DNA from 3 places in the uncultured Agrobacterium sp. genome. Region 1 is predicted to be linked to each of the others. Evidence: predicted binding sites of a transcription regulator. Region 1 holds the regulator's gene; each other region holds the start of a gene.

Region 1 (4,169 bases):
GCGGCGGCTTGCATGCTGTCTTCATTGCGAGGTCACTATTGTCACTTCCCCACCTAATGTCAACAAATCTCGGCACTTTCGGGCATTTACAAGCCTTGGTAAGCAAGCTTCCAGCAACCACCAACTGTTGCCTTTCTGACTCACAGGGGAAGCAAGTTGGGGAAAACCGGAAAATCGATTCCAGATGATTCCTGCGACTCTTGTCACGGAGTCAACCGACGATTAGGTTAACCGTCAATTACTAGACTGCAATGCGGCGGAACTAGTCACCTACAATCTGGCAAATGGCCTGCGCGTGGTTCACTCCACGGCATCGCAGGTGGATTCTGCCCGAAACAACGCGACGAGCGGAGAAGCGGCATGAACTGGACGGACGAACGAGTAGAAAAACTCAAGAGATTATGGTCCGAAGGGCTTAGCGCAAGCCAGATCGCAGCACAACTGGGCGGTGTGAGCCGCAATGCCGTCATCGGCAAGGTTCACCGCCTGAACCTGCCAGGTCGCGCCAAGGCTGGCGGCACGGTCGCCACGTCGCGCCCTGCGCCTAAGCGTCCTGCAGCAGCGCCGCGCCCAGCAAGCTACACGGCTGCTCCGGCCCGTGTCGCAACGAGCCGTCCTGCACCTGCACGCACCACTGGCGCTCTCGCGTTCAAGGAAGACATGGAGATCGACGCGGTCGAGCCCATGGAATATGTCCGCTCTTCCAACAATGTCGTCATCCCGATCTCGCGTCGCCTGACACTGACGGAGCTGACCGAACGTACCTGCAAGTGGCCCGTCGGTGACCCGCTCAAGGACGACTTCCACTTCTGTGGCTGCGAAGCAGCTGAAGCGTCGCCTTATTGCAAGTTCCACGCGAAAATGGCTTACCAGCCGGTGAGCGAACGCCGTAAGGCGTAAGGCTCAGTTTCAAGACCATTTCGAAAAGCGGGCTTCGGCCCGCTTTTTTTGTGCGTTCCTTCAAGCGTTTCCTCGATCCAATTGGTCCAGACTTGCCTGCAGCAGCGATCATGCGCAGACTACCACCATGAACGCGATCGACACGCTCTACGACTATATCTCGGTCCTATGGACGAAGGTGGTCAAAACGCCCTTCCCTCCGATCCCGCGCCGCGCACGCGGCGACGGGACGGTATATGTCGAATGGCGACGGGGTCGCTACTGGCTGATCTGCGAAGAGCGTGGCAAGGAGTATTGGCGGCGCGAGGCGAACGACATGGACGATGCCGCGTTCCAACTGATGTCGATCGTCTCGAGCGCGTTGGTGCGCGATCGAGAGCTTGAGTTTCGGCAAAAGCAAGCCGGTCGCTCTGGCGATCCTGACCGCTACTCGCGCTGGAACTGGATGTATCAGGAAATCGAGCTGATGAACGACATCAAGGAGAGTTATGGCGCTCGAACCAGAGCCCACTATGAGGAGGTGCTGCAACGCAGCCCGCTATCGCAGGACGAAATAGACGCCGCGCGCTATCCCCTTCCTACCTCGAGATCTGACGCCCCGTAGCCATATGCTGCAGGCTGCTGCGTGAGAAAAATCGGAGCGCTTGCCATGATAGAAAGCGCTCCCTAAGGCAATCAGGCTTCCATGGAATATCCGGCACCGCGAACGGTACGGATCACATCCTGCATGCTCGAGAAGTTCAGTGCCTTGCGCAGGCGACCAACATGGACGTCCACCGTGCGTTCATCCACGTAGATGTCATGTCCCCAGACGCCATCGAGAAGCTGAGATCTGGAGAAGACGCGTCCCGGCGACGTCATGAGGAATTCCAACAGACGGAACTCGGTCGGCCCAAGGCGGACTTCGCGGCTTTTGCGGTGAACGCGATGCGTCTCACGGTCGAGTTCGATATCACCGCATTTCAGCACCGAGGACAAAACCTCGGGTTTGGCGCGACGCAGCATCGCCTTGACACGTGCCATCAGCTCCGGCGTGGAAAAGGGTTTGACGACATAGTCGTCGGCGCCCGTAGCCAGACCGCGAACCCGTTCGCTTTCCTCGCCGCGCGCCGTCAGCATGATGATCGGCAGACGTTCGGTTTCGGGGCGCATACGCAGGCGACGGCAAAGCTCGATGCCGGAGACGCCTGGCAACATCCAGTCAAGGATGAGAAGATCCGGCGTGCGCTCCTGGAGGCGGATTTCCGCCTCGTCGCCACGCGGAATAGTGTCGACGTCATAGCCTTCGGATTCGAGATTGTAACGCAGGAGGACGCTCAGCGCCTCCTCATCTTCGACAACGGCGATTTTCGGCACCATGGCTCCAGATCCTATCTGTCGCTTACTCGGTCACAGCGCCGAGCGTGTTGGAACTATCGTCCTTCGGACGCTCACCTGCCGGCTGGCTGCCGGTGGTCATGTAGTAGATGGTCTCGGCAATGTTGGTCGCGTGATCGCCAACACGCTCGATGTTCTTGGCGCAGAACAGAAGATGCGTGCAGGTGGTGATGTTGCGCGGATCTTCCATCATGTAGGTCAGAAGCTCGCGGAAGAGCGAGGTGTACATGGCGTCGATCTCTTCATCGCGCTCGCGGATGGCCTGGGCCTTTTCCGCCGAACGCGTGGAGTAGACGTCCAGCACTTCCTTCAGCTGAACCAGCGCCAGTTCCGACAGGTGCTCCAGGCCACGCGCCAGTTTACGCGGAACGCCGGTGCCTGCCACTGCAATGACGCGCTTGGCGGTGTTCTTGCCCAGATCGCCGACGCGCTCGAGGTCTGCGGCGATGCGCAGCGAACCGATGATTTCGCGCAGGTCCGCCGCCATCGGCTGACGCTTGGCGATCGTCACGATCGCCTTGTCGCCGATTTCACGCTCGGCGTGATCGAGGATCGTATCGTCGGAGATGACCTTCTGCGCCAAGGCCGCATCGGAATTGACGAGCGCGCGCACTGCGTCGGCGCACATCTGCTCGGCCAGTCCGCCCATTTCGGCGATCCGGCGGCTGAGGAACTTCAGCTCCTCGTCATAGGCTGACATGATGTGGGAATGTGTCGGCATAGTCGTAATCTCCAGTTTCGAAACGCCCTGTCGCAAGCCTTTTGTTGGCTCAAGCGACAGGCGCGGTGGGATGCGCGGGCAACAGCAGGATCAGCCGAAACGACCCATGATATAGTCCTGGGTACGCTGGTCATCCGGGTTGGTGAACATCTTGTCCGTATCGTTCTCCTCGACCAGATGACCGAGGTGGAACATGGCGGTGCGCTGGGACACGCGAGCGGCCTGCTGCATCGAGTGGGTCACGATGACGATGGTGTAGTTGGCGCGAAGCTCGTGGATCAGTTCCTCGACCTTGGCAGTCGCGATCGGGTCGAGCGCCGAGCAGGGCTCATCCATCAGGATGACTTCCGGCGAAACGGCAACAGCACGCGCGATGCACAGGCGCTGCTGCTGACCACCGGAGAGACCGGTACCGGACTCATGCAAGCGGTCCTTGGCTTCGTTCCAGAGACCTGCCTTCTGCAAGCTGGACTCGACGATCTGATCCATATCCGCCTTGTTGCGGGCAAGACCGTGGATGCGCGGGCCGTAGGCGATGTTTTCGTAGATCGACTTCGGGAACGGGTTCGGCTTCTGGAACACCATGCCGACACGCGCGCGAAGCTCGACGACATCGATTGCAGGATCGTAGATGTCTTCACCGTCGAGCGTGATCTGGCCGGTCACGCGGCAACCGTCGATGGTGTCGTTCATGCGGTTCAATGTGCGCAGGAAGGTGGACTTGCCACAACCGGATGGGCCGATGAGCGCCGTTACGGTGTTTTCGCGAACATTGAGGTTCACATCGTAAAGGGCGCGCTTCTCGCCGTAGTAGACGGAGACGTCCTTGCCGATCATCTTATAGGAAACTTCATTCATTTTCTTGTCCAGCGCCTTTTCAACTGCTGCTTCCGACAACATGTTCATTGTTCCGTTCTCCCTTGGTTCTTCGCATTTTCAGACGGAAACCAGGTATCCACTTTTCTCAAAATGCTTTTACCAGCGACGCTCGAAGCGGCGACGCAGGAGGATTGCGCCCACATTCATCACAAGGAGGAACATAAGCAGGATGATGATAGCGCCAGACGTTCTCTCGACAAAGGCGCGTTCGGCTTCGTTTGCCCACATGTAGATCTGAACCGGCAGCGCTGTTGCAGGATCGAGCGGCGTCGTCGGGTAGTTGGCGACGAAG
Region 2 (4,169 bases), on a different contig from region 1:
ATGCCGAAGCGCTTGATTTCCTTGGCCGCCAGCATCGCCATTTCAGCAATGTCTTCAGAGCTTGGATCGTAGTTGACGAAGGTGTCCGTCATGAACAGCGCGCCGCGCTGTGTGATCAGCAGACTGAGGCCAGCGAAGGACTGCACGCCTTCTTGCTTGCCGATGATCTGGTTCACGTCACGCAAGTGCCGGTCGAACCGGCCTTCAAGACCGCAGATCAACGCATCCGCCTCGCCGCGCTTGACGGAAAGCGCGCCGATGACCGTGCTGTTCGTGCGTATGATCGTGCGGGCTGCTTCCGGATTGATGCCGGCGCGACCGACAAGCGCGAAGTAGTCGTCGACATATTCACGGTAGCGCGGATCGTCTTCGGGATTGACGACGGCGAAATCGGCATTCGGACGAATGCGCAGGCCAAAGCGCTTCAGGCGCGTTTCGATAATCTGCGGACGCCCGATCAGGATCGGAACACCTGTTCCTTCTTCGAGGAGAACCTGGGCTGCGCGCAGCACGCGCTCGTCTTCGCCCTCCGCAAAGATGATGCGCTTCTTTTCCGCGCTCTTGGCGCTGTTGAAGATCGGCTTCATGATGAAGCCGGAGCGCCACACGAACCGGTTCAACTGGTCGAGATAGGCATCGAAATCCGTGATCGGTCGCGAAGCGACACCGCTTGCGGCAGCTGCGCGGGCAACCGCCGGCGCGATACGCAGGATGAGGCGCGGATCGAACGGTGACGGAATGAGGTAGTTCGGGCCGAAGACCGGAGTTTCTTCGCTGTAGGCCTTTGCTGCGACTTCGGAGACTTCTTCGCGGGCCAGCTCGGCGATGGCGCGAACGGCTGCCATTTTCATTTCTTCATTGATGCTGGTTGCGCCACAATCCAGCGCACCGCGGAAGATGTAAGGGAAGCAGAGGACGTTATTGACCTGGTTCGGGAAGTCGGAACGGCCCGTGCAGATCATCGCGTCAGGGCGGGCAGCGCGCGCTTCATCCGGCATGATCTCAGGCTTTGGGTTGGCCAATGCCAGAATCAGCGGCTTTTCCGCCATCTTGGCCAGAAGCTCGGGCTTGAGAACGCCAGCAGCCGACAGACCAAGGAAAACATCGGCGCCTTCGATGGATTCGGCCAGCACGCGTTTTTCGGTCTTCTGCGCGTAGATTTCCTTCCACTCGTCCATCAGTGTGTTGCGGCCTTCGTAGACGAGGCCCTCAATATCATGGACCCAGATGTTTTCCCGCTTTGCGCCCATCTCAACAAGTAGGTTGAGGCAGGCGAGAGCCGCCGCACCGGCACCGGAGGCAACGATCTTGACGTCGGAAAGAGACTTGCCTGCAAGTTCCAGAGCATTGGTCACGGCTGCGGCAACGATGATGGCCGTACCATGCTGATCGTCGTGGAAGACCGGGATGTTCATCTTAGCGCGCAGCTGGCGCTCGACTTCGAAGCACTCCGGCGCCTTGATATCTTCGAGATTGATACCGCCAAAGGTCGGCTCCAGCGCCGAAATGGTAGACACCATGTCGTTGATGCCGGGCGCCTCGATTTCGATATCGAAGACGTCGATGCCGGCGAATTTCTTGAAGAGGACGGCTTTGCCTTCCATGACGGGCTTTGATGCCAACGGCCCGATATTGCCCAGACCGAGGACGGCGGTGCCGTTGGAAATCACCGCCACAAGGTTGGCGCGTGCAGTATATTCCGCTGCCGTTTCAGGATTCTCATGGATAGCAAGACACGGGGCTGCAACCCCTGGCGAATAGGCAAGTGCCAGATCTCGCTGGTTGCCGAGCGGTTTGGATGCCTGGATTTCAAGTTTTCCGGGGCGAGGATAGCGGTGGTAGAAAAGCGCCTGCTCATCCAGATCCGCATTGCTCGTGCTCTTGCTTGGCGTCGTGCCCTTGTCCTGAGAACTCATCTTTTCACCGCTTATTTCAATTATCGTGAAGGTCTTTGCATACAACAAACATACCGGTGGTACAGCCGTTTATTTGGGGGGTGGTATGCAAAAGCGTAAATGTCGCTATTCGCAAAAAGCCAGGACCCCGGCCATCGAAGTGCCGCTTTGTCATCTTGCTGAAACACGAGTCTGGTTTTCCAAGAGCTGAAAGATTTCCAAACGCCTTTCCTGAGACGAGGGGACGAATTCATGGCTGCTGAGACCGAAACCAGACACTTCCGGACGCTCTTCATTTCCGATGTGCATCTTGGCTCGAAAGCAGCCAAGACGGATTTTCTCTTGGACTTTCTGAAGTATCACGAGGCGGATACGATCGTTCTCGTCGGCGATATCATCGATGGCTGGCGTCTTCGCCGCAGCTGGTACTGGCCGCAGGGCTGCAACGACGTGGTCCAGAAGCTTCTGCGCAAAGCGCGTAAGGGTGCGCGCATCGTCTACATTCCCGGAAACCATGACGAATTCCTGCGCGAATTCCCCGGTACGCATTTCGGCGGCATCGAAGTCGCCGAGCGCATGATCCATGAGGCTGCAGATGGACGAAAATATCTCGTGCTGCATGGAGACGAGTTTGATGTCGTGGTGCGCAATGCGCGTCTTCTCGCCTATCTTGGTGACTGGGCTTACGATGCCGCCATTGCCGTCAATGTCGCTATTGCTGCCGTGCGCCGCCGCGTTGGCCTGCCATATTGGTCTTTTTCGGCCTGGGCAAAGCTGCAGGTGAAGCACGCGGTGAATTTCATCGGTGAGTTCCAGCGCGTCGTGGCGGATGAGGCGCGCCGCAACAAGGTCGATGGCGTGATCTGCGGTCATATTCACCATGCAGTGATGGAGGATATCGACGGTATCCGCTACATCAACACCGGCGACTGGGTGGAAAGCTGCACTGCGATTGCCGAAAACATGGACGGCACCTTCGAACTTATCACTTGGATGCAGACCAGCGACAAAACCGTAGAGCCAAAGCTTGGCCAGTTGGAGCCGGTCGCATTTCCCAAGATGATCAGTTCGAAAGCCGCATAAGAAGGTCTTCCGCGGCTCGCGTTTTTATCCCCAAAGTTCCGGCCGCGGAGGATGTACGAGCGATCCTTCATAGACAAGACTTGGTTCGCGTTCCCTTGCAAGCAGCAGCGGACCGTCGAGATCTGCGAACGCCGCATCCTGAGCCAGTAAAACGGCGGGCGCCATGGCGAGAGATGTGCCCAGCATGCAGCCAACCATGATCGTGTAGCCCAGCCGTTCGGCCTCCTGTTTCATCACGATCGCTTCTGTAAGACCACCTGTTTTGTCGAGCTTGATATTGATCGCGTCGTAACGATCTTTCAGCGACGCCAGATCCTTTGTCAGATGAACGCTTTCATCGGCGCAGATCGCCACAGGGCGGCGGATTTTCGCCAGAATATCGTCTTTACCAGCAGGCAGAGGTTGTTCGATGAGAGAGATTTCGAGTTCCGCGGCAATAGCCATGTGGCGCTCGATATTGTCTTCATCCCATCCTTCGTTTGCATCCACGATGATTTTCGCGTCAGGCGCCGCCGCACGGACGGCGCGCAGTCGAGCCTCGTCATCCTGCGTTCCCGTCTTGATTTTCAGCAAGGGGCGATGGGCGTTTTCTCTGGTCTTCGCCGCCATGGTTTCCGCATCCGCGAGCGAAATCGTATAGGCAGTCAGAATCGGCTTTGGCGGCGCAGGAAGAATGAGCGAGGAGGCAGGTTGACCCGTGAGCTTTGCGTCCAAGTCCCATAAAGCGCAATCCACGGCGTTGCGCGCGGCGCCCGGTTTCATCGCCTGCTGCAGGTGTTGTCTGTCCAGGCCCGATGCAATTGCTTTTGCGGCCGCGTCGATATCTGCCAGAACCCCTTCTATCGTCTCGCCATAGCGGGCATAGGGTACGCATTCGCCCTGACCTTTGATGCCATCCTGCGTAATAGCGCAGGTGACGACGTGGATTTCCGTGCGGCTTCCCCGGGAAATGGTGAAGCTTCCTGCAACTGGAAAGGTATGTGCTGTGGCTTCGAGGTAACGGCCCATAAAAATTGCCTTATAGTTGGGGTTAAATGCGTGGAACCCGCAAAATTTCTATCCATTTACGGAGCACCGCTGTGGCTTGCTGGTCCGGCAAACGATATGAATCGTTAAGAGAATCTTTCAATAAGCTGCATTCGCGCGGAGAAATATGCAAGAACAGCAACCAGGCAAGCAGGTGGAACCGGC
Region 3 (4,169 bases), on a different contig from region 1:
GCAGAATTCAATGCCGAGTTCAAGGCGAGCCGCGTCACGTCTTTCTCCGATATGCGCGCCATTGTCGATACGGGTGAAAAGCAGGTGGCAGACGCCAGAGGTGCTGGCCGCTTCACCGGAGACGAGGCCGAGCCCCGCGCCGGTATGCGCTCTGGCCACATGCCGGGCGCTCGCAGCCTGCCAGCCACGGCCTTCTCAGAAAATGGCCATTTCAAGGACTTGCCGACCATCCGCAAAATGATTGAAGACGCCGGTATCGATATCTCCAAGCCTGTGGTCACAAGTTGCGGCTCGGGCGTAACCGCTGCCGTCGTGACCCTGGCGCTGGAATCGCTCGGCCACTCGGACAATTCGCTCTATGACGGCTCGTGGTCGGAATGGGGATCGAAGCAGGATACGCCTGTCGTCACGGGACCGGCAGAGCCGGTACCCCCGACGCCCTATGGTCCTTTGAAAGCCCATGTCACGCAGCTGGAAATGACATCCGCGCCTAAGGTCAGCCTGCCGGTGCCGGTCAATATCCAGACCGCGATTATGCGCACCCACAATATCCCGTTGCATTTCTATCGCTATCTTTACTGGCGTGTCGGTAAGCGCTGGCACTGGCAAAAGCGCATGCGAATGAGCGATGCCGAGCTTTCTGCCGTCTTGAACGACTCCAAGAACTGTGTGACCGTGCTTTATCTGAACGGTTCACCAGCCGGCTTTTTCGAGTTCAACAAGGGCGATGGAGAGGTCACTGAACTCTCCTATTTCGGTCTTATGGAAGAAGCGATCGGCGCCGGTGTCGGCAAATGGTTCCTGCTTCAGGCGCTCTATTCGATCTGGCAGGACAATCCGAAAAAGGTAACCGTCTCCACCAACACGCTCGATCATCCCCGCGCATTGCAGCTTTACCAGATGATGGGCTTTTCGCCGGTCAGCACCTACGAGGCCTGGGTAGAGCCATTGACCGACAGCGAGTATCTGGAAATTTCACGTCGCAGTTGAAGGCCCTCATCGCTCCGCGTGGATCAAGCCAAGCGGAGCGTTACAATTCCTGACCAAGATTGACGGCTGTCGGAATTTCCTTTGCCGGCGCATCGCCGCGATCGCCATTGCTTGCTAGAAGATGTGCGGCAATCAGCTCGCCGTGAAACCTGGCAAGCTCGTAGCAATAGGTGATTTCGCGGCGTTCTGCCGACCAGTAGGTATCCGGCCTCCCGCAGCTTCTGGCCGTCAGCTTCACCTCACCCTTGAGATCATAGGCACTAAAGCCGCGGGCAATCAGATCGAGAACCTTCGATTCCTTTACCATCGTTGCATAGATGTCGAGGAAGGGGTCGCGCGCAGGCTCGTATCGTATATCGAATTTCGTTGTTCCCGGCGTCTTGGCATGCGGCTTGAGCAGCTCAGTCCAGCGAGCAACTGTTTGCGGGTAAGCCGTTTCGCAGGCCTTCCACTCGTTTTTGGGCAGCCCCATCATCGTGGCCAGATCGCCATATCCAGCTTCATCCTTACCTACCATAAGGCAGGCCATCTGCTGATCACGCCCGACTTTTGGAACAAGCACCGTGTAGACAGGCGGATTGTGTTCTGGAAGTGTTTGCGCGCTCCGCGCCAGATACCAACTATCGGTGGCGTTGACGATTGCGGTATCCAACCATTCCTGGTTTGCCTCTAGCATGATCGTTGCCGCCAGCTCGTCCGCTGCATCCTTGCCTTCGCCCGGACTGGATAGGGCAAAATCCGAGATCAGCATCTTTGACGCTTCGTGATAGAGGCCGAAAACGGCATTACCGATGACGAAATTCACAGTCTGCTGCAATTGCTCGTCGGACAAATCGTCCAGCGCCGGCGCAACCTGCGCCTGTGCCACAGGCATGACGGAACATAGAAGAACAACCGAAAGAACGGTTCGAAACCTGCGCAGCATTGACGTCAACTTTCCAGAACGAGACGCAGCATAGATCGCTAAACAGAACGGCCCACGCAATGGGTTGGTTTCGCTTACCGACAAGAAACGGGTGGATAGCAGACCGTTTGGCGATCATAGCGGCAAAGAAGCAACTGATAGATCACCGTCAAGGAGCAGCCACGACCGCCATCTTCTTTCGCGCCATTCCTCCAGCCCATGCGCACGCCATCCGCAGTGGCGCGCCCGATTCGAACGGTCAGCCACCGGAACGGATAATCGCTATGGACAACTTTCCCTGTCGTGCTTGCCTTGGCCAGATACAGCGTGGTGAGCCGATGCTACTTCTCTCTTACCGTCCGTTTCGTCACCTACAGCCTTACGCCGAGACAGGACCGATCTTCATTCATGCCGAGCCCTGCGCTCCCCTTGAGGCGGCTCAAGTGCTGCCCACCATGCTCGACAGCACCGACTACATCGTCCGGGGCTATGATGCAGGCGATCGCATTGTCTATGGCACTGGCGCCGTGACGCCGACTGCCAAGATCGTCGTGCGTTCACAGGAACTGCTTGAAAGTCCAGACATTGCCTATTTGCATGTTCGCTCGGCGCGAAACAACTGCTTCCAGTGCCGCATCGACAGGGCGTGACGTCAAAAACGACGTCGTAGCATTGAATATTAATTTTTTCTTATGCGGCCTGCTGAGCGGGCCGTGTCACACACCTGTCATTTTGCTGATAGACTCCTCTGCAATTCGTTCTACCTTGTCCCGCGTCGAGACAGGTCAATCGTATTTCACATCAGGAGTTTCCATGTCTTCCCTTATCGGCCTTCACCCCATTACCCGCCGTTCGCTTCTCAGCGGTATTGCGGCGTCTTCGGCGCTTGTCATGCTGCATCCCTTCGCGGCGCGCGCTCAGGGCAATCAGGCGCATCTTCGCATCATGGAAACCACCGACATTCACGTCCACGTTTTTCCTTACGATTACTATGCCGACAAGCCGAACGACACGCTGGGCCTTGCCCGTACCGCATCGCTGATCGACGCCGTGCGTGCAGAGGCTGGCAACTCCATGCTGGTCGACAATGGCGACTTCCTCCAAGGCAATCCGCTTGGCGATTACATTGCCTATGAGCGCGGCATGAAGGCAGGCGACAAACATCCGGTCATCAATGCCATGAATGAGCTCGGTTACGATTGTGGCACGCTCGGCAACCACGAGTTCAATTACGGGCTCGATTTCATGTTCAACACCCTGGGCGGAGCAAATTTCCCTTATGTCTGCGCCAACCTGACAAAGGGTCAACTGGCATCGGACCCGAAGCAGGACGACCTTTTGTTCAAGCCCTATGTCATCCTCGAAAAACAGATCCGTGACGGCTCGGGCGCAACAAGCCCCATCAAGGTCGGCATCATTGGCTTTGTGCCGCCGCAGATCATGATGTGGGATGCCAAGAACCTGGAAGGCAAAGCGCAGACGCGCGACATCGTGGACGCTGCCAAAGCCTGGGTGCCGGTCATGAAGGAACAGGGCGCGGATATTGTGATAGCACTCTCCCACTCCGGCATCGACGGCAAGGGCCAGAGCGAACGCATGGAAAATGCTTCGCTTTACCTCGCTGGCGTACAGGGAATAGACGCGGTCTTTACCGGTCACCAGCATCTGGTCTTCCCTGGCCCGAAGACGTGGGATGGCATCGATGGTGCCGATCCGGTCAAGGGCACATTGATGGGCAAGCCTGCCGTAATGGCTGGTTTCTGGGGTTCGCATATGGGCCTCATCGATCTGCTGCTGGAAAAGGACGGCAAGAGCTGGAAGATCGTCGACTTCACCTCAGAAGCCCGACCGATCTATCACCGAGACGACAACCGCAAGATCGTTGCGGATGTGAAGGACAAGCCGGAGGTCATCGAAGCGGTCAAGAAGGACCATGAGGGAGCGCTTGCCTATGTGCGCCGTCCCGTCGGCAAGAGCTCCGCGCCGCTCTATTCCTACTTCGCGCTAGTGGCCGACGATCCGTCGGTGCAGATCGTTTCCAATGCCCAAACCTGGTACATCAAGGACATGCTGAAGGACGGGCAGTACAAGGACCTGCCGGTGCTTTCTGCGGCAGCACCGTTCAAGTCAGGCGGTCGTGGCGGTGCTGACTATTATACGGATGTCCCTGCCGGTGACATTGCGATCAAGAACGTCGCCGACCTCTATCTCTATCCAAACACAGTGCAGGCCGTGCTCATCAACGGCGCGCAGGTGAAAGACTGGCTGGAGATGT

Evidence for each region. Region 1 encodes PhoB, which activates phosphate uptake and scavenging genes when phosphate is short. Its sites were predicted from a motif close to TGTCATNNANCTGTCAT; they were not measured.
Region 2: the regulator PhoB is predicted to act here: its motif matches at 2,065-2,081, upstream of QZ869_RS11395 (UDP-2,3-diacylglucosamine diphosphatase).
Region 3: the regulator PhoB is predicted to act here: its motif matches at 2,609-2,625, upstream of QZ869_RS09095 (bifunctional 2',3'-cyclic-nucleotide 2'-phosphodiesterase/3'-nucleotidase).

The regions. Positions count from the first base shown of each region.
Region 1 is NZ_CAJYTV010000016.1:297,479-301,647, reverse strand. It holds gene QZ869_RS15010 (GcrA family cell cycle regulator) at 361-900, shown strand; gene QZ869_RS15005 (hypothetical protein) at 1,028-1,504, shown strand; gene phoB (phosphate regulon transcriptional regulator PhoB) at 1,576-2,259, opposite strand; gene phoU (phosphate signaling complex protein PhoU) at 2,282-2,998, opposite strand; gene pstB (phosphate ABC transporter ATP-binding protein PstB) at 3,089-3,904, opposite strand; gene pstA (phosphate ABC transporter permease PstA) at 3,974-4,169, opposite strand, start outside.
Region 2 is NZ_CAJYTV010000011.1:601,110-605,278, reverse strand. It holds gene QZ869_RS11400 (NADP-dependent malic enzyme) at 1-1,916, opposite strand, end outside; gene QZ869_RS11395 (UDP-2,3-diacylglucosamine diphosphatase) at 2,148-2,978, shown strand; gene dgcA (N-acetyl-D-Glu racemase DgcA) at 3,003-3,986, opposite strand; gene QZ869_RS11385 (MlaE family lipid ABC transporter permease subunit) at 4,132-4,169, shown strand, end outside.
Region 3 is NZ_CAJYTV010000011.1:122,676-126,844, reverse strand. It holds gene sseA (3-mercaptopyruvate sulfurtransferase) at 1-990, shown strand, start outside; gene QZ869_RS09105 (DUF4344 domain-containing metallopeptidase) at 1,031-1,915, opposite strand; gene QZ869_RS09100 (DUF1203 domain-containing protein) at 2,029-2,544, shown strand; gene QZ869_RS09095 (bifunctional 2',3'-cyclic-nucleotide 2'-phosphodiesterase/3'-nucleotidase) at 2,708-4,169, shown strand, end outside.